DNA from 3 places in the Lelliottia sp. GFLA7 genome. Region 2 is predicted to be linked to each of the others. Evidence: predicted binding sites of a transcription regulator. Region 2 holds the regulator's gene; each other region holds the start of a gene.
What was found. The regulator LexA, encoded in region 2, represses DNA repair genes until DNA is damaged. The targets are predictions, from matches to a motif close to TNCTGTATGTACATACAGNA.
Positions count from the first base shown of each region.

Region 1: the regulator LexA is predicted to act here: its motif matches at 3,631-3,650, upstream of metR (HTH-type transcriptional regulator MetR).
Region 3: the regulator LexA is predicted to act here: its motif matches at 4,640-4,659, upstream of umuD (translesion error-prone DNA polymerase V autoproteolytic subunit).

Region 1 covers NZ_JBWLAQ010000013.1:24,045-30,282, reverse strand. Annotated here, with positions in the region: gene pldB (lysophospholipase L2) at 1-940, shown strand, start outside; gene yigL (sugar/pyridoxal phosphate phosphatase YigL) at 966-1,766, shown strand; gene AC07RN_RS20295 (carboxylate/amino acid/amine transporter) at 1,859-2,758, shown strand; gene metR (HTH-type transcriptional regulator MetR) at 2,646-3,599, opposite strand; gene metE (5-methyltetrahydropteroyltriglutamate--homocysteine S-methyltransferase) at 3,847-6,108, shown strand; gene AC07RN_RS20280 (PRD domain-containing protein) at 6,176-6,238, opposite strand, start outside.
Region 2 covers NZ_JBWLAQ010000003.1:32,527-38,764, forward strand. Annotated here, with positions in the region: gene ubiC (chorismate lyase) at 1-216, shown strand, start outside; gene ubiA (4-hydroxybenzoate octaprenyltransferase) at 229-1,098, shown strand; gene plsB (glycerol-3-phosphate 1-O-acyltransferase PlsB) at 1,449-3,869, opposite strand; gene AC07RN_RS10450 (diacylglycerol kinase) at 4,024-4,392, shown strand; gene lexA (transcriptional repressor LexA) at 4,502-5,110, shown strand; gene dinF (MATE family efflux transporter DinF) at 5,177-6,238, shown strand, end outside.
Region 3 covers NZ_JBWLAQ010000001.1:43,260-49,497, reverse strand. Annotated here, with positions in the region: gene AC07RN_RS00240 (GH36-type glycosyl hydrolase domain-containing protein) at 1-3,503, opposite strand, end outside; gene AC07RN_RS00235 (YnfU family zinc-binding protein) at 3,659-3,817, opposite strand; partial or broken gene AC07RN_RS00230 (GNAT family N-acetyltransferase) at 4,307-4,504, shown strand; gene umuD (translesion error-prone DNA polymerase V autoproteolytic subunit) at 4,677-5,096, shown strand; gene umuC (translesion error-prone DNA polymerase V subunit UmuC) at 5,099-6,238, shown strand, end outside.

The sequences.
Region 1 (6,238 bases), on a different contig from region 2:
CATGGGGCCGCTGACCGATTTCTGGCGTCAGCGCGAAGAAGCCGAGATCATGGGCGTGGACAATGTCCCGGTTCGCTTTGTGCGTTTTCGGGACAGCAAAAACGATCGCGTGATCGTCGTGTGCCCTGGCCGTATTGAAAGCTACGTCAAATACGCTGAACTGGCTTACGACCTGTTCCATCAGGGTTTTGATGTCCTGATTATCGACCATCGTGGGCAAGGGCGGTCCGGGCGTTTGCTGTCGGACTCGCATCGTGGCCACGTTGATCATTTCAGTGATTATGTCGACGATCTCGCCGCGTTCTGGCAGCAGGAAGTGCAGCCAGGTCCGTGGCGTAAAAGGAATATTCTTGCGCACTCTATGGGCGGCGCGATCGCCACGCTGTTTTTACAGCGCTATCCCCATCATCAGTGCGACGCCATTGCGCTCTCGGCGCCCATGTTCGGCATCGTCATGCGTTTTCCGGACTGGATGGTGCGCCATATTCTCGACTGGGCTGAGGGCCATCAGCGCATTCGCGAAGGCTACGCGATCGGTACCGGGCGCTGGCGCGCGTTGCCCTTTGCGATCAACGTGCTCACCCACAGTCGGCAGCGGTATCGCCGTAATTTGCGTTTCTATGCCGATGAACCGCGTTTGCGCGTGGGCGGCCCAACGTATCACTGGGTCCGTGAAGGCATCCTCGCGGGTGAGTCTGCGCTGGCAGGCGTGGGTGACGATAATACGCCGACATTATTGATTCAGGCAGAAGAGGAGCGTGTGGTGGATAACCGCATGCATGAACGCTTTTGCGAACTGCGCGCTGCGGCGGGTCACCCTTGCGAAGGGGGGAAACCGCTGATTATAAACGGTGCGTTCCATGAGATCCTTTTTGAAAAGGACGCCATGCGCTCAGTCGCGCTAAACGCCATTGTTGAATTTTTCGACAGGCATAACTGATTTCCTATTGAGGTTAAATTTCCCTATGTACCAGGTTGTTGCATCTGACTTAGATGGCACGTTGCTTTCCCCCGATCACACCTTATCGCCGTACGCGAAAGAGACCTTAAAACTCCTGACCGCGCGCGGCGTGAATTTTGTCTTCGCGACAGGTCGCCATCATGTTGACGTCGGGCAAATCCGCGACGGCCTGGAGATTAAGGCGTACATGATCACCTCCAACGGTGCGCGCGTGCACGACACCGATGGCAATTTGATTTTCACTCACGATTTGGATCGCGATATCGCCGCCGATCTGTTCGGCGTTGTGCATGACAACCCGAATATCGTCACTAACGTCTATCGCAACGACGACTGGTTTATGAACCGTCATCGCCCGGATGAGATGCGTTTCTTCAAAGAAGCCGTGTTTAACTACACGCTGTATGAGCCCGCGTTGCTGGAGCCGGAAGGGATCAGCAAAGTGTTTTTCGTCTGCGAAACCCACGAAGAGCTGCTGCCGCTGGAACAGGCGATTAACGCGCGCTGGGGCGATCGCGTGAACGTTAGCTTCTCCACGCTGACCTGTCTTGAAGTGATGGCGGGCGGTGTGTCTAAAGGCCATGCCCTGGAAGCGGTTGCCAAACGCATGGGCTTTGAGCTGAAAGATTGCATCGCCTTTGGCGACGGTATGAACGACGCTGAAATGCTCTCCATGGCGGGCAAAGGCTGCATCATGGAAAACGCGCACCAGCGTTTGAAAGATCTGCACCCGGAGCTGGAAGTGATCGGCACCAACGGCGACAACGCCGTACCGAATTATCTGCGTAAGCTATTTCTTGAATAATTGTCATAACGTCGCGACTGACTAATTAACGCTCAGTTGTCAACCGAAGAGTCCGCTACAATGCCTGTCCTTCTTCCTGAGAGACAAGCATTGTGGCGCTACTCATTATCACCACTATTCTGTGGGCCTTCTCGTTCAGCCTGATCGGTGAATATCTTGCCGGGCATGTCGATAGCTATTTCTCCGTGCTGATGCGCGTAGGGCTGGCGGCGCTGGTGTTCCTGCCATTTCTGCGTCTGCGCGGACAAACGTTCAAAACCATTCTGCTGTATATGCTGGTGGGCGCGATGCAGCTCGGCATTATGTATCTGTTCAGCTTCCGCGCGTATGTCTATCTGTCGGTCTCAGAATTCCTGCTGTTCACCGTGCTGACGCCGCTCTATATCACGCTCATTTATGATTTGCTGAGCAAGCGACGCTTACGCTGGGGCTACGTGCTGAGCGCGCTACTGGCCGTGGCGGGCGCAGCGATTATTCGCTACGACAAAGTGAGCGATCACTTTTGGACCGGGCTGATGTTCGTTCAGCTCGCTAACATCAGCTTTGCGATTGGCATGGTTGGCTATAAACGCCTGATGGAAACCCGGCCGATGCCCCAGCACAATGCCTTTGCGTGGTTCTATATGGGGGCGCTTATTGTCGCGGTTATAGCGTGGCTCATGCTGGGTAATCCGCAGAAATTGCCGACCACCACGGTGCAGTGGAGCGTGCTGATTTGGCTGGGCGTGGTCGCGTCGGGGCTGGGCTATTTTATGTGGAACTACGGCGCTACGCAGGTAGACGCCGGAACGCTGGGCATTATGAACAACGTTCACGTGCCCGCAGGCCTGCTGGTGAACCTGGCCATCTGGCAGGAACAGCCGCACTGGCCGAGCTTTATCATTGGGGGAACGGTGATCCTGGCTTCACTGTGGGTGCATCGCCATTGGGTCGCTCCGCGCTCCGAACAAACGGCAGATGGTCGCAAGCGTGATTCCGCGCTGAACGAATAAACGCTTCCGTGACCGGCTGACGCTGCTCGCCATCGCGCACGGCGGAGTACAGCCGGCTCCATAATCCCTCACCCAGGGTTTTGGTGACCACCAGACCCTGGCGCTCAAAACTCTCTACCACCCAGTGCGGCAGCGCCGCAATACCCATTCTCGCCGCCACCATCTGAATCAATAGCAGCGTGTTATCGACGCTTTTCAGGTTCGGGCTGATGCCCGCCGGCTGCAGGAAATGCCGCCAGATATCCAGACGACTGCGCTGCACCGGATAAATCAGCAGCGTTTCGGTCGCCAAATCTTCCGGTGTGACGCGCGTTTTCGCCGCCAGCGGATGATCCGGAGCCAGCACCAGGCGCACTTCATAATCAAACATCGGTGAGTAGTGCAGCCCGCTGCGCGGCAGAATATCGGACGTCATCACCAGATCCAGTTCGCCCTGCTGAAGAGACGGCTGGGGGTCAAACGTCATGCCCGATTTAAAGTCCATCTCCACCTGCGGCCAGTGCTGGCGGAAATTCTCAAGCGCAGGCGTCAGCCACTGAATACAGCTGTGACACTCAATGGCGATGCGCAATTTCGTTTGCTGCGGCTCATTGCAGGACTGCAGCGCGGTGGCGATCTGCGGCAACACCTGATTGGCGAGCTGGAGCAAAATTTCCCCCTGCGGCGTAAAGCGCAGCGGCTGACTCTTACGCACGAACAGGCGAAAGCCAAGGCGTTGTTCCAGATCGCTGAACTGGTGTGACAGCGCGGATTGCGTCTGATGCAGTGTAGCCGCCGCCGCAGCGAGCGACCCGCAATTCCGCAACGCTTGTAGCGTTTTCAGGTGTTTTATCTCGATCATGAAAGTCCTTCACTTCGGCATGAGTATTTTGCGCTTGAGGAATATACAGTAACCGCCAATTATGGATGTGTAAACATCTGGACGTCCAAACTCGTCATATTTCGACTTGCAGATGCGTTGGCGTCCTCGCTTACCCCAGTCACTTACTTCAGTAAGTGACTGGGGATGCGCTGCGGGGCCGCCTTCCTGCCAGCCGAACTATTTAGAGTTTGCCTTCAGATTCAATGAATTCTTAGAGGAATGACACATGACTGTAATCAACCACACTCTCGGTTTCCCTCGCGTTGGCTTGCGCCGCGAACTGAAAAAAGCACAAGAAAGTTACTGGGCGGGTCAATCCACCCGCGAAGAGCTGTTGGCCGTTGGCCGCGAGCTGCGTGCTCGCCACTGGGATCAGCAAAAACAGGCGGGGATTGATCTGCTGCCGGTGGGCGATTTTGCCTGGTACGACCATGTTCTGACTACCAGCCTGCTGCTTGGCAACGTGCCGGCTCGTCATCAGAACAAAGATGGATCGGTGGATATCGACACCCTGTTCCGCCTGGGCCGTGGACGTGCGCCAACCGGCGAGCCAGCGGCGGCGGCGGAAATGACCAAATGGTTTAACACCAACTATCACTATATGGTTCCAGAGTTCGTGAAAGGCCAGCAGTTCAAACTGACCTGGACGCAGCTGCTGGATGAAGTTGACGAAGCGCTGGCGCTGGGCCACAACATTAAACCGGTTCTGCTCGGGCCGGTAACGTATCTGTGGCTGGGTAAAGTGAAAGGCGAGCAGTTTGACCGCCTGAGCCTGCTGAACGACATTTTGCCGGTGTACCAACAGGTGCTGGCTGAACTGGCAAAACGCGGCGTTGAGTGGGTACAAATCGACGAACCCGCGCTGGTGCTGGAGTTGCCGCAGGAATGGCTGGATGCGTTTAAACCGGCTTACGACGCACTGACGGGCCAGACCAAACTGCTGCTGACCACCTATTTCGAAGGCGTCACGCCGAATCTCGATACCATCACCGCGCTGCCCGTGCAGGGTCTGCACGTGGATCTGGTTCACGGCAAAGATGAGGTGGCTGAACTCAACAAACGTCTGCCGTCCGACTGGCTACTGTCTGCAGGCCTGGTGAACGGGCGTAACGTCTGGCGCGCCGATCTGACCGAGAAATACGCGCAGATTAAAGACATCGTCGGCAAACGCGATCTGTGGGTTGCCTCTTCGTGCTCTCTGCTGCACAGCCCGATCGATTTGAGTGTCGAAACGCGACTGGATGCAGAAGTGAAAAGCTGGTTCGCCTTCGCCCTGCAAAAATGTGAAGAGCTGGCTCTGCTGCGCGATGCGCTGAATAGCGGCGACACCGCGAAGCTGGTCGAGTGGAGTGCGCCGATTCAGGCGCGCCGTCATTCGACTCGCGTGCATAATGCGGCGGTCGAAAAACGTCTGGCGGCGATCACCGCGAAAGACAGCCAGCGTGAAAACGCCTATGAAGTGCGTGCCGAAGCGCAGCGTGCGCGCTTCAACTTGCCTGCGTGGCCGACCACCACTATCGGTTCATTCCCGCAGACCACTGAAATCCGCGGCCTGCGTCTGGACTTCAAAAAAGGCAATCTCGACGCCAACAACTACCGCACCGGCATTGCGGAACACATCAAGCAGGCGATTATTGAGCAGGAACGTTTGGGTCTGGACGTGCTGGTGCACGGCGAAGCCGAGCGTAATGACATGGTGGAATACTTCGGTGAGCACCTCGATGGTTTTGTGTTTACCCAAAACGGCTGGGTGCAAAGCTATGGCTCCCGCTGCGTGAAGCCGCCGGTCGTGATTGGCGACGTCAGCCGTCCGGAAGCGATTACCGTGGAGTGGGCGAAGTACGCACAGTCTCTGACCGACAAACCGGTGAAAGGCATGTTGACCGGCCCGGTGACCATTCTTTGCTGGTCATTCCCGCGAGAGGATGTGACGCGTGAAACCATCGCCAAGCAGATTGCGCTGGCGCTGCGTGACGAAGTGGCGGATCTCGAAGCCGCAGGAATCGGCATCATCCAGATTGACGAACCGGCCCTGCGCGAAGGCCTGCCGCTGCGCCGTAGCGACTGGGATGCTTACCTGCAATGGGGCGTGGAGGCTTTCCGCATCAACGCCGCGGTGGCAAAGAACGACACGCAGATCCACACTCATATGTGTTACTGCGAATTTAACGACATCATGGATTCCATCGCAGCGCTGGATGCCGACGTGATCACCATCGAAACTTCGCGCTCCGATATGGAACTGCTGGAGTCGTTCGAAGAATTCGACTATCCGAACGAAATCGGTCCGGGCGTGTACGACATTCACTCTCCGAATGTGCCAAGCGTAGAATGGATCGAGGCGTTGCTGGCGAAAGCCGCTCAGCGTATTCCGGCAGAGCGCTTGTGGGTGAACCCGGACTGCGGCCTGAAAACCCGTGGCTGGCCGGAAACCCGCGCCGCGCTCGCGAATATGGTGAAAGCCGCGCAGAACCTGCGTCAGGGTTAATTGCCCGAATGACCCTCTCCTCTTTGGGGAGAGGGGAAACAGGCGGCAGGGGGCGAAAACGCCAGCCCTACGCCTGACCTTCCATCAATCGGCTAATATGAATGCTCAGCCAGGTCAGTTCATCTTTTGG
Region 2 (6,238 bases):
GTTCCGGAATCCACGCTTTCTGGCCCAGAACTGGCTCTGCAAACATTGGGTAAAACCCCGCTGGGACGCTATCTTTTTACGTCGTCCGAGCTCACCCGTGATTTTATTGAAATAGGGCGCGATGCCGATCTGTGGGGACGCCGTTCCCGCCTGCGCTTAAGCGGCAAACCGTTAATGCTGACGGAACTGTTTTTGCCCGCATCGCCGTTGTACTAAGAGGATATGAAAATGGAGTGGAGTCTGACGCAGGATAAGCTGCTGGCCTTTCACCGCCTGATGCGAACAGATAAACCGATCGGTGCTTTGCTGCTGCTGTGGCCAACGCTGTGGGCACTGTGGGTCGCGGCTCCCGGTTTGCCACCGCTGTGGATCCTGGCGGTCTTCGTGGCTGGCGTCTGGCTGATGCGCGCGGCGGGTTGCGTGGTGAATGATTATGCCGATCGTAAGTTTGACGGACACGTTAAACGCACCGCCAATCGCCCACTGCCCAGCGGCCAGGTATCGGAAAAAGAGGCGCGCACGCTGTTTGTTGTGCTGGTCGTACTCGCTTTCCTGCTGGTGCTCACGCTTAATACCATGACGATTTTGCTTTCGGTGGCGGCGCTGGCGCTGGCGTGGGTATATCCGTTCATGAAGCGTTATACGCATTTGCCGCAGGTGGTGCTAGGCGCAGCGTTCGGCTGGTCAATTCCCATGGCGTTTGCTGCCGTCAGTGAGTCCGTGCCGCTGAGCTGCTGGCTGATGTTTCTCGCCAACATCTTGTGGGCGGTGGCCTACGACACTCAATACGCTATGGTCGACCGTGATGATGACCTGAAAATCGGCATCAAATCGACGGCGATTTTATTCGGTCGTCACGACAAGCTGATCATTGGGATATTGCAGGTCGCCGTACTGGCGCTGATGGTGGTCATTGGCCGTCTGAACGGGCTGAACTGGGAGTTTTACTGGTCGGTGCTGGTGGCGGGACTGTTGTTTGCGTATCAGCAAAAGCTGATCGCCAGGCGCGATCGTGAAGCCTGCTTTAAAGCCTTCCTGAATAATAACTACGTTGGACTGGTGCTGTTTTTAGGTCTGGCGATGAGTTACTGGTCTTAGGTCAACGCAAAACGGTCTCGATAGTGACCGTTTTTAGTGTTTGCTCCCTCTCCCGTGGGAGAGGGCTGGGGTGAGGGCAACAGACCGCACAAGGCCAAAAGCAAAACGGCAACCTCGTTGTCGTTTTTGATGTCTTCTCCCTCTCCCTGTGGGAGAGGGCTGGGGTGAGGGCATCAGACCGCACAAGGCCAAAAACAAAACGGTAACACCGTTGTCGTTTTTGATGTCTTCTCCCTCTCCCTGTGGGAGAGGGTTGGGGTGAGGGCATCAGGCCGCACAAGGCCAAAGCAAAACGGCAACCATCAGGTTGCCGTTTTAGTTTCCGCACTAAAGCGGATCGCAGAAACCCGCTACTCGTCCTGCGTTGCACTCTCAATCGTCAAACGCACATCAGACGTAATCAGTTCCGCCAGCATCTGATAAACCTTCATGGTTTCACCAGGCTCGGCATCTCCGGTATCGCTGATATAACCTTCGTCACGCAGCGTCAGCACCAATGAGCTAAACACCGCTTTATCGAAGAATTCTGGTGCGTTGATGCCGTGCAGCACAGACAAACGCTGAGCCAACGTGCGGCTCTCTTTTTCCAGCGTTCCACGGTTAATGGACGGATTAGCGCTCAGCAGCCAGAAGGTGATGGCGTAGCGTTGCAGCGTCTCTCGTGCGCCAGCAGCCAGCAGTTGAAGCGTGCGAGAACGTGACGGATTGATATGCAGCTCATCGCCTTTCACCGCGATCAACCCCTGACGGAGCAACTCTTCGGTCAATTTATCCAGCTCTGCCGCCAGCTCGTCTTTGCTCCAGCGCAGGAACAACTCCGCTTTCAACATCGGGTAAAGCACTTCAACATGACGCAGTATTTCCTGACGGGAAATACGACGGTGCTGAGTGATGATGGCAGCCATCAACGACGGCAGCATCAGCATATGCGCGATATTGTTGCGATAGTACGTCATCAACACCGCCTGCTCGCGCGGCAGAATGATGATGTCACCAATCGTGTCCTTCTCGACCTCGAACTTGTTCATTTGCAGCGCATGGTCAATCAGTTGACCCGCCGTCACAGACGGTACGGTTGAGTCCGTTGAGTACGGAACATGGCGCATCATGTCGAGATAACAGTCGAGCTGTTCGGTTAGCTGTTCGCGCGTCAGTGAGCGCTGACGCGAGGCCAGTAGCGCGGTACAACACAGGTTCATGGCGTTAGCCGCACCCGCATTGTTAATACGCACCATCAAATCGGCAGCAATATTGTTTACCGTAGGCGTCAACCACGCCGGGCGAATGGCTTCGATCGGATCGATAGACTCTCGCCATTCTGGTACATGCTGGTTCAGATACGTCATCAGTGGCATCGGTTCGCCAAAGTTAACGTAGCCCTGACCGAGATTACGCAGCTTGCTCAGACCGCGCAGCATCTGCGGTAAGCTCTCTTTCTCTTTCGTCGCGCCACGCAGCTCTTTAGCGTAAGTGCCCACTTCCATCACGTGCTCGTAACCGATATAAATCGGCACCAGCGTAATAGGACGTGTACCGCCGCGCAGCATGGCCTGAATGGTCATCGACAGCGTCCCGGTTTTCGGATCGAGCAGACGACCGGTACGGGAACGACCACCTTCGACAAAGTACTCTACGGAGTAGCCGCGGCTGAACAGTTCGCCCAGATATTCGCGGAATACCGTTGAATAGAGCTTGTTGCCCTTGAAGGTACGACGAATAAAGAACGCGCCCAGTCGGCGGAAAATCGGACCTGCTGGCCAGAAATTCAGGTTGATCCCGGCGGCGATATGCGGCGGAACCAGCCCCTGGTGATAGAGCACGTAGGAGAGCAGCAGATAATCCATGTGGCTGCGGTGGCAAGGCACATAGACAATCTCATGGCCGTCGTGGGCCAACTGGCGCACACGCTCGGCGTTGTGAACGTTAATCCCCTGGTACAGACGGTTCCAGGTGAAGCTCAGGATACGGTCAGACAGACGGATCATCTCGTAAGAGAAGTTCGCGGCAATCTCTTCCATCAGTGCGATAGCGTTTTGCTGCGCTTTCTCATGGGAGATTTTCTTGCTTCGCGCTTCGTCTTCAACCGCGCGAGCAATCGCTTTGGATGCCAGCAGTTTGTTGAACAGATCCTGACGCGCAGGTAAGCGTGGCCCCACAGCGGCTAAACGCTGACGGGCGAAGTGCATACGCGCAACGCGTGCCAGTTTTTGGGCGATAATTTTATCGGTGCCGTGCTCATCAGCCATGTGGCGTAACGACACCGACGGCGAGAAACGAACAAAACTATCGCGACCCAACCATGACACGGCAAAGAATTTTTGGACGCCGTTAAGCATGCGCAACGGCGGATTCTCTTCACCTTTTTGACGCCCTGGACGACGACCAAACATCACCGACACCGGCACCATCTGGACATCCAGATCGGGGTTGCTGCGGTGCAGATCAAGATAGTCGTGGAACAGTTTGATCGACTCTTCTTTCGGCGTGTAATAGGTAAACACGCGCGGCCCGCCGTGGATAAACACATAGCGAGGGAGAAGGGTGCCGTCGATTTCCAGGGGTTCCAAAGGATCCGGTAAATCGTGCGCCAGACATTGGGCGCGCAGCGTGAGTAAGTCTGCCTTCGAGTTATAAGGCAAAACGTACATAATAGGGCGTGAGGTATCGAGCCCTAATTCCAGCGCGGGTTCCGCCGGGATAGACTTACTTTTTACCAGTACGCTTAATGGTAAATTAAGTAATTTGTAGTAAATTCGTGGCCAGCCGGACATAAACGATGTAAAGCCTCTGGTTAATAATGCAATTGCGGCGCAAGGATAACAGAAAGCGCGCAAGATTTCTGTTGTTACCCGTCATACTTCAGGCTGCTGCGAAACCCGCCGCAGCCCTTGTTACTGACGCTAAATCTAATAAAAGGTTCTTTTAATGGCCAATAATACCACTGGGTTTACCCGAATCATCAAAGCTGCCGGTTATTCATGGAAAGGTTTCCGCGCGGCATGGATAAATGAAGCCGCCTTCCGGCAAGAAGGCGTTGCCGCAATTATTGCCGTGATTATCGCGTGCTTCCTTGATGTTGATGCTATCACCCGCGTACTTCTCATCAGCTCAGTACTGTTGGTGATGATAGTGGAAATTCTCAACAGCGCTATCGAAGCCGTTGTTGACCGTATTGGCTCTGATTTCCACGAACTTTCTGGTCGTGCGAAAGACATGGGCTCTGCCGCTGTACTGCTGGCGATTATCATCGCTGCCATTACCTGGGTCACCCTCCTTTGGTCACATTTTCGATAAGCTTTCAGGAATCGAATAAGTCTCTGGTTTTTTGTGCAGTTTTTGATTCCAAATTCGCCTTTGACTGTATATACTCACAGCATAACTGTATATACACCCAGGGGGCGGAATGAAAGCGTTAACGGCCAGACAGCAAGAGGTGTTTGATCTCATCAGGGATCACATCAGCCAGACGGGAATGCCACCCACGCGTGCGGAAATCGCACAGCGCCTGGGCTTCCGTTCACCAAACGCCGCGGAAGAGCATCTTAAAGCGCTGGCACGTAAAGGCGTTCTTGAGATTGTTTCAGGCGCGTCTCGCGGTATCCGCTTACTGGTGGAAGAAGAAACGGGCATCCCTCTTATCGGTCGCGTTGCGGCGGGTGAGCCGTTGCTGGCACAGCAGCACATTGAAGGCCACTATCAGGTTGATCCGGGTATGTTTAAGCCGAGCGCAGATTTCTTACTGCGTGTTAGCGGTATGTCCATGAAGGATATTGGTATTCTGGACGGCGATCTGTTGGCGGTACATAAAACTCAGGATGTGCGCAACGGACAGGTTGTTGTTGCGCGTATTGACGACGAAGTCACGGTTAAGCGCCTGAAAAAACAGGGTAACACCGTGCAACTTCTGCCTGAAAACAGTGAGTTTTCTCCGATTCTGGTGGATCTGCGCGAGCAAACCTTCTCTATTGAAGGGTTGGCGGTTGGCGTTATCCGCAACGGTGAATGGCTGTAATTTCTCTCTGACAGGCTGCGTCATCCACGCAGCCTGACTGTCTTATCTCGCTTCCGGTAATTTCCTATGTCTCTGCTGACAACTTCAGACAAGGCATTATGGCGTCTTGCGCTGCCAATGATTTTTTCCAATATCACCGTTCCTTTGCTTGGACTGGTGGATACGGGCGTCATTGGACATCTTGATTCTCCCGTCTATTTAGGTGGCATCGCGATTGGTGCGATGGCGACCAGCTTCCTCTTTATGCTGCTCCTGTTTTTGCGCATGAGCACGACCGGACTGACCGCCCAGGCCTTTGGCGCGAAAGATCCGGTACGCCTTGGGCGGGCGCTGGTTCAGCCGCTGATCCTGGCGTTAGGTGCCGGGCTACTGATTGTCGTATTGCGTACACCTCTGATCGATCTGGCGCTGCATATTGTCGGTGGCAGCGAAGCCGTGCTGGAACAGGCGCGCCGTTTTCTGGAGATTCGCTGGCTCAGCGCCCCTGCTTCACTCGCTAACCTCGTTCTGCTTGGCTGGCTACTCGGTGTGCAATATGTCCGTGCCCCGGTCATTTTGCTGGTGGTGGGGAATGTCCTGAATATCGTTCTCGATCTGTGGCTGGTGATGGGTTTGCATATGAATGTGCAGGGTGCCGCACTGGCAACCGTTGTCGCGGAATATGCCACGTTCTTTATCGGCTTATGGATGGTCAAACGTGTATTGGTGATGCGTGGCGTTTCGCTCGCGATGCTGAAAAATGCCTGGCGGGGCAATATGCGCAAGCTGCTGGCGCTGAACCGCGACATCATGTTGCGCTCTCTGTTGCTCCAGCTATGCTTCGGTGCGATGACCGTATTGGGCGCGCGTCTTGGGCCTGAGATCGTTGCGGTCAACGCGGTGCTGATGACGCTACTGACGTTTACCGCTTATGCGCTGGATGGTTTTGCCTATGCCGTTGAGGCCCACTCGGGTCAGGCATACGGTGCGCGGCAGGCCGGAAAATTACAAGAAGTCTGGCGTGCTGCCTGTCGTCAGTCCGGGTTGGTCGCACTGGTGTTTGCGCTGATTTACGCTCTCTTTGGTGGGCATATTGTCGCCCTTCTGACGTCATTACCTGAACTGCGTGAGCTGGCTCGTCATTACATT
Region 3 (6,238 bases), on a different contig from region 2:
GTAGGCGTGTTCTGACCCCAGTGTCTTTCCAGGATAGACAATGTATCGTTCAGCCCGGCCAGTATCTGTTCACCGTTCAATACGGGCTGCTTACGCATGGCGGACAGCCCCTGACGTAGTGTCAGTAAATGACCAGCCATATTTCCGCTGTCGACGCTTGAAACATAGCGAGGGCTGAGTGGGGCAAGCGTGCGAGTGTCATACCAGTTATACAAATGCCCCCGGAAATGTTCCATTTTATCCAGCGAGTCGAGTGTTTGTGTGATGCGATGCAAAACTTCGCCGCCAGGCAGATAGCCAAAATCCCAGGCCGTCAGGTTTGCAAGCAGGGAAAGCCCAATATTTGTGGGAGAAGTGCGATGCGCGATCGTCGGCTCGGGGATTTCCTGGTAATTGTCAGGAGGAAGCCAGTTTTCTTTCGCCGTGGCAAACGTCTCAAAAAAGGCCCAGATTTCGCGGCTTGTCTGACGCAGCAGTTCTTTCTGTTCTTTATTGGGTGAAAACACTTTGCGCACAGGCTGACGGCTCAGCCAACTCATCAGCAGAGGCGCCAGACACCAAAGAATGCTGACAGGTAATGCGATTACCAGGAGCTGCGGTGCAAAATGAAAGGTAAGCCCCGTTAATGCTATACCACTTACCACATTCAGCCACATTGCCCGATAAAAACGGACAGCAGATACCTTTACCTGGTCACTTACGGGATTGTGACTGGCCCATTGGCTGAGGTTTCGTCGACTGATGGCCAGGCGCCAGAGCGTTACGCCAATCGCGTACAGAGTGTATCCGGCCTCATGTGGCAGTATGGCAAAATTAAGCGCGATGCGGGAAAGTCGCTTCAGCGCACTGGCGACGACCAGCGACAGATGCTGACGCAGGGAGCGGCGAGGAGGTTTACGCAAGAGATCATGGGTGATACTTAAGACCGCTGGCAACAGCCAAACCAGTGTTACCACTCCTAGCCAGTAAAAGGGATTGGGAACCCAAATCAAAGCGCAAAACAGGAGCACAAGTAAAGAAGGCGCCACGAGGCTGCGGCGCAGATTATCGAATAACTTCCAGCATGACAGCACGGATAATGGATTTTTAACGCTGGTTCCATCCGCTTTTCTGACATGAGGTCTAAGCCAGTTCAGGAGTTGCCAGTCTCCACGTATCCAGCGCGTGCGACGAGCAACATCCGACAGATAATTATTCGGATACTGCTCATAGAGTAAGACTTCGCTTAACAGCCCGGAGCGGGCATAACAACCTTCGAGTAAGTCATGGCTGAGGACCAGATTTTCAGGGCAGGTGTTTGCGGTGGCCTGAACAAAAATATCAACATCGTAAATACCCTTGCCGACAAAGGATCCTTCCCAAAAGAGATCCTGATAGATATCTGAAGACATCATCGAATAGGGGTTATTACCTGGTACGCTGCTGCTCAAGGCGGCATAGCGCCCTTGTCCGTTGCGTGGAATCTCCTCTGCCAGTCCTGGCTGTAGAATTCCATAACCTTTTACTACCCTCAGCTTTAAAGGATCATATTCTGGCTTATTCATGGGGTGAGCCATGGTGGCGATCAGCTTATGCGCGGTATCTCGCGGCAGAACCGTATCACTGTCCAGCGTAATGACATATTTAATGTGCCCGGGTAACTGATCTGCTGGCATGCCCTCAACACTGGCAAACTGTGCCGCAGGATGGCGTAACCAGTCGTTCAGTAAAGCCAGTTTTCCTCGTTTGCGCTCATAACCCATCCAGACGCCCTGCAGAGGGTTCCATTCCGGCTTTCTGTGCAGCAAATAAAAGTTTGGACGGCTGCCAGGATATCGCCGGTTAAGGTTCTGTGTCTCTGTGATGGCCTGATTTAACAGAGCCTGGTTTTCTTCAGTACTTTCGCTGGGCGAATCAGCGAAATCGGTAAGAAGCGCAAAACAGAGATTTTCGTCCTGATTACCAAGCCAGCAAACTTCCAGGCTGGTGAGAAGTTTGCAGATGCTTTCGTGACTGGTCAGTAAACAGGGGATAGCGACCATAGTCGCGCAATCAGCCGGGATACCAGCCGAAAAATCCATTCGTGGCAGCGGCAGAGGGATACGGAAACGGGTCGTGATCTCACTCAGCATATCGCTTATTAACTGGCTGACAGCAACAATAAGGGGTAATGCCAACAGTAACAACAACCAGCCCATTCCCTGATGCGCCGTTTCGTGCAATATCCCTGCTGTCGTTGCCGTGGTCAACAGGCTCAGGCTGCCTAGCCATGACAGAAGTGGGATTTTGTTGAAACTGTGCCGCAGACGTATGAGTCTGGACGTTTCAGCCAACAGCTGAATTTCCAACTGCTGACGTCCTTCGCCTGCCAGATAATGACCAATATGATGTGCTTGCGTCCCAGGAGTGGTTTCCCGGGAAAGTGCCAGGACATGGTTTGCCACCTCAGGCTCAGTGAAGTGGCTCTGTCTGGCCAGAAGCTCAACAACATGACGATAATGGTCCCGGGTATCAAAGTGCATGCGGGAATATATGCCTGCGGGATCAAGCCGTAACGTCTGTTCCACCACGCTAATGGTTTCAGCAAAATCAGCCCAGTTAGTTTCACTCAGTAAGCGTAAACCGGCGATGCTGTTGCTGACAGAGAGTTGACTGGCAGCGAGCTGTTGATTGAAGCGATGAATGAGGATCTCTGTTGTGATGCCCTGTTCGGCCAGGCGCTGTTCGACCCAGGTCAGAGGTAGGGCGAGCGCGTTGCCATGGCCCTGGTGACGGCGTACCAGTTCAGCGACAAATGCGCTGCTCAACGGAGGGCGTGAACGCGCCATGTCAGCGATCACCATGATTAAATCAGCCGGATCATTCTCTGCGCATTCGAAAATTCGTGTTATCCACGTATCGGCCAGGCTTCGTTCTTGCTGGGCTTGTACGACTTCGGCACTGACGCGGCGCAGGTTTTCGATTAAGGACAGGCGGAGCATGCCCGGCAAAGCCCAGACTTCGCCTAACGTAAGCGGCGTGACTGTCTGATAAGCCGTGATATAGCTGGTCAGGCTGGCGATATCCCATCGCCCATCGCCATGCGCAATGGCCTCTGCGGCAATATCATAAATTCGCGGACAACGGTGTGGGGAGGACAGTGAAGGCAGCCCTTTGCCAAAACTTTTCGGCAAGTGCTGGCGGACGATACGGATCTGCTCCTCAATAAGGTAGTAATTGTCCAGCAACCACTCCCCGGCGGGCATAATGGTCGTTTTTTTACGTGCATTGAGTTCGTAACAGTTTTGCGTAATGACGGCCTCATTTTCACCGAGCCGTTTAAGGAGGTAGTAAGGCAGTTTATCTGGAGAAATTTTATGGGTACGCGCCAGTTTTTGACCATAACGCTCCATCTGAGGTGTTGAAAACAGCTCTGGCCGCAGAGGAATTTCACCCGCCGGGTCGTTAACCGGAAACGGAGCCCAGCCGGGAGTTTGCGTCAGGGGACGGGGGCGGCGAAGCCACGCCCTGGGATTTATATTCATAGCGTTGCTCTGATGCGACGTTAACGCGCAGGAGCAGTTGCGAAATCAGTTCAGAAGGGTTCTCTCAGGATGGGTGTAAGTCATCAGGGATTTAACAGCTGCTGGTTTATATCTGAGTATAGAACATCAGTTTATGCATGCTTCTCTGGAAGGCGCTATCGTGTTGGTATAAACAGAGCTTTACATCCTGGACAAAGCATGGCTTTTTTCAGACGGATTTTTGAGACTGGCTGGGTCGATTTAGACCCACAAATGGGACAAGTGACTGTGGCTGCACCACTGATGAGTTTCATTGCGTAATCGATGATAGACATGATGATTAACCTTTCAATGAATGTGCCCTACCCTATCACGTTTGATTATATTTTAATCTATTTTGTTTTTTTAACGCATTCAGACAGCCTCATGCCCAATTTGTATTTTTCAGTCACATACTTTCCATGACTAAGGCATCGATAGTTGTAGTGGTATATTGTCTTTGTTCAGCATAACAAAATGAGAATAAAGCTCTACCAGAGGTACATGATGGACTGACCACACCCCGGTAGACGATTCTGCCCTATAGTTTGAGCATAGGAGGAGCGTATGGGCGTTTCTGCAAAAAGGGGCCCGCTTGGAAAAAACGGGAAATATCCTACGTTAAGCCTGTTTATAAGCAGGCATGACAGACAGCTTTGAGCGAGGAACGGACATCGCATCCTCAGAATAGCAGGAATCACCGGTGTTCCATCACCTGTTGAGAAGTGATGCTTTTCAAGGCAGGAGACTTTATTCTGGTCAAAATCTCTTTATAGGGTATACCCATGATCACAATAGAGAAATCAGATCCATTTTCTTCAGATTCCCATCGCTTAATCGAAATGCTGTCAGCGGAGCTTGCCGCTATTACGGGTGATAACGGCAAAAGCAACTTCAACGTTGATGCAATGAATGATGACAAAGCATTGTGGGTATTGGCAAAGAATACTCATGGCGAAGTGATAGGATGTGGTGCTATTAGACAAAGTCTAAAAAAAACCAATAAAAACAAACTTACTCAGTTTACTGCTTACACGGTAAAACCTAAATTCCTCGCAACTTCAAACGGTTTCAGAAACATGCTTAGAAGAAGGTTGAATACGCGAAAAAACCCGTGATACTGTATATAAATACAGTTATCTTGAGTTCCTCATTATGCAGCTTTTTTATCCCATAGAGATTGTCCCTTCTATCCATCTTCCTCTCTTTGCGGAACGGGTACCTTGTGGTTTTCCTAGCCCCGCACAAGACTACGTCGAAGATAGGTTAAATCTTAATACGCTTTTGATAACCCACCCTAACGCCACATATTTTATTAAAGTAAGCGGTGACTCCATGACGGATGCTGGAATTGGAGATGGTGACCTTCTGGTGGTTGATCGTTCGCTTTCGGCAAGTCACGGCGATATTGTAATTGCGGCTGTCGCCGGAGAATTTACCGTCAAAGAGTTGCGCACGCATCCCGTCCTGCAACTGGTTCCTTACAATAGCAATTACTCACCCATTACGTTTCATCATCCAGAAGATCTGGAAATATTTGGCGTAGTGACATTTTCAGTGAAGTCACATCAATGACGATGTTTGCTCTGGCTGACGTCAACAACTTTTATACGTCTTGTGAAACGGTGTTCCGCCCGGATTTAAAGGGAAAACCTGTGGTGGTGGTTTCTAACAACGACGGTTGCGTAATTTCGCGTTCAGCAGAGGCAAAAGTGCTCGGCATTACGATGGGAGAACCTTTTTTTAAATTGAAAAATAAAACATTCCCCTCCGCAGTACACGTATTCAGCTCAAACTATGCCCTTTATGCTGACCTCAGCGCGCGAGTTATGCAGACGCTGACGGAGATGTCGCCAGCCATCGAGATCTATTCAATCGATGAAGCCTTTATCGACTTATCTGGTGTAGCCAGTTGCATGTCGCTGACGGATTTTGGCAAAACCGTGCGAAACCAGGTGCTTAAAAATACCGGGCTCACGATCGGGATCGGTGCTTCGCAAACCAAAACGTTAGCAAAACTAGCAAATTACGCAGCAAAAAGATGGCCTGGTACGGGAGGTGTGGTTGATTTATCCGACATATCACGTCAGCGAAAGCTGTTAGAGCGCGTACCTGTAGAGGAAGTATGGGGGGTAGGAAGGCGCATCAGCAAAAAACTGAACGCTATGGGGATCTGTACAGCGCAGGACTTAGCCAATAGCTCACCGTGGGTAATCAAAAAGCATTTCAACGTTGTTCTGGAAAGAACGTTGCGTGAACTGCGTGGTGAATCGTGTCTGGCGCTTGAAGAATTTTCGCCAAATAAGCAACAGATTATGTGCAGTCGCTCTTTTGGGTATCGTATTACCGAGTATGCCGATATGCGTCAGGCTGTCTGCACCTATGCGGAGCGTGCTGCGGCAAAATTGCGTAGCGAACACCAGTTTTGTGCTTTTGTTAGCGTTTTTCTACGCACCAGCCCGCACGCAGATAATGAAATTTATTATGGAAACCAATCATCGGTGAAATTACCGACACCTTCGGATGATACGCGTGACATTATTTGTGCCGCGACAGAATCACTGGATCGAATATGGGTCGATGGTTACCGTTACATGAAAGCGGGTGTTATGCTGGCTGACTTTTTTAGTCGCGGCACAGCACAGCTTAATTTGTTTGATAGTTTCGCCCCGAAAGCTAATAGCACGGCACTCATGACGGTAATCGACGGCATTAAC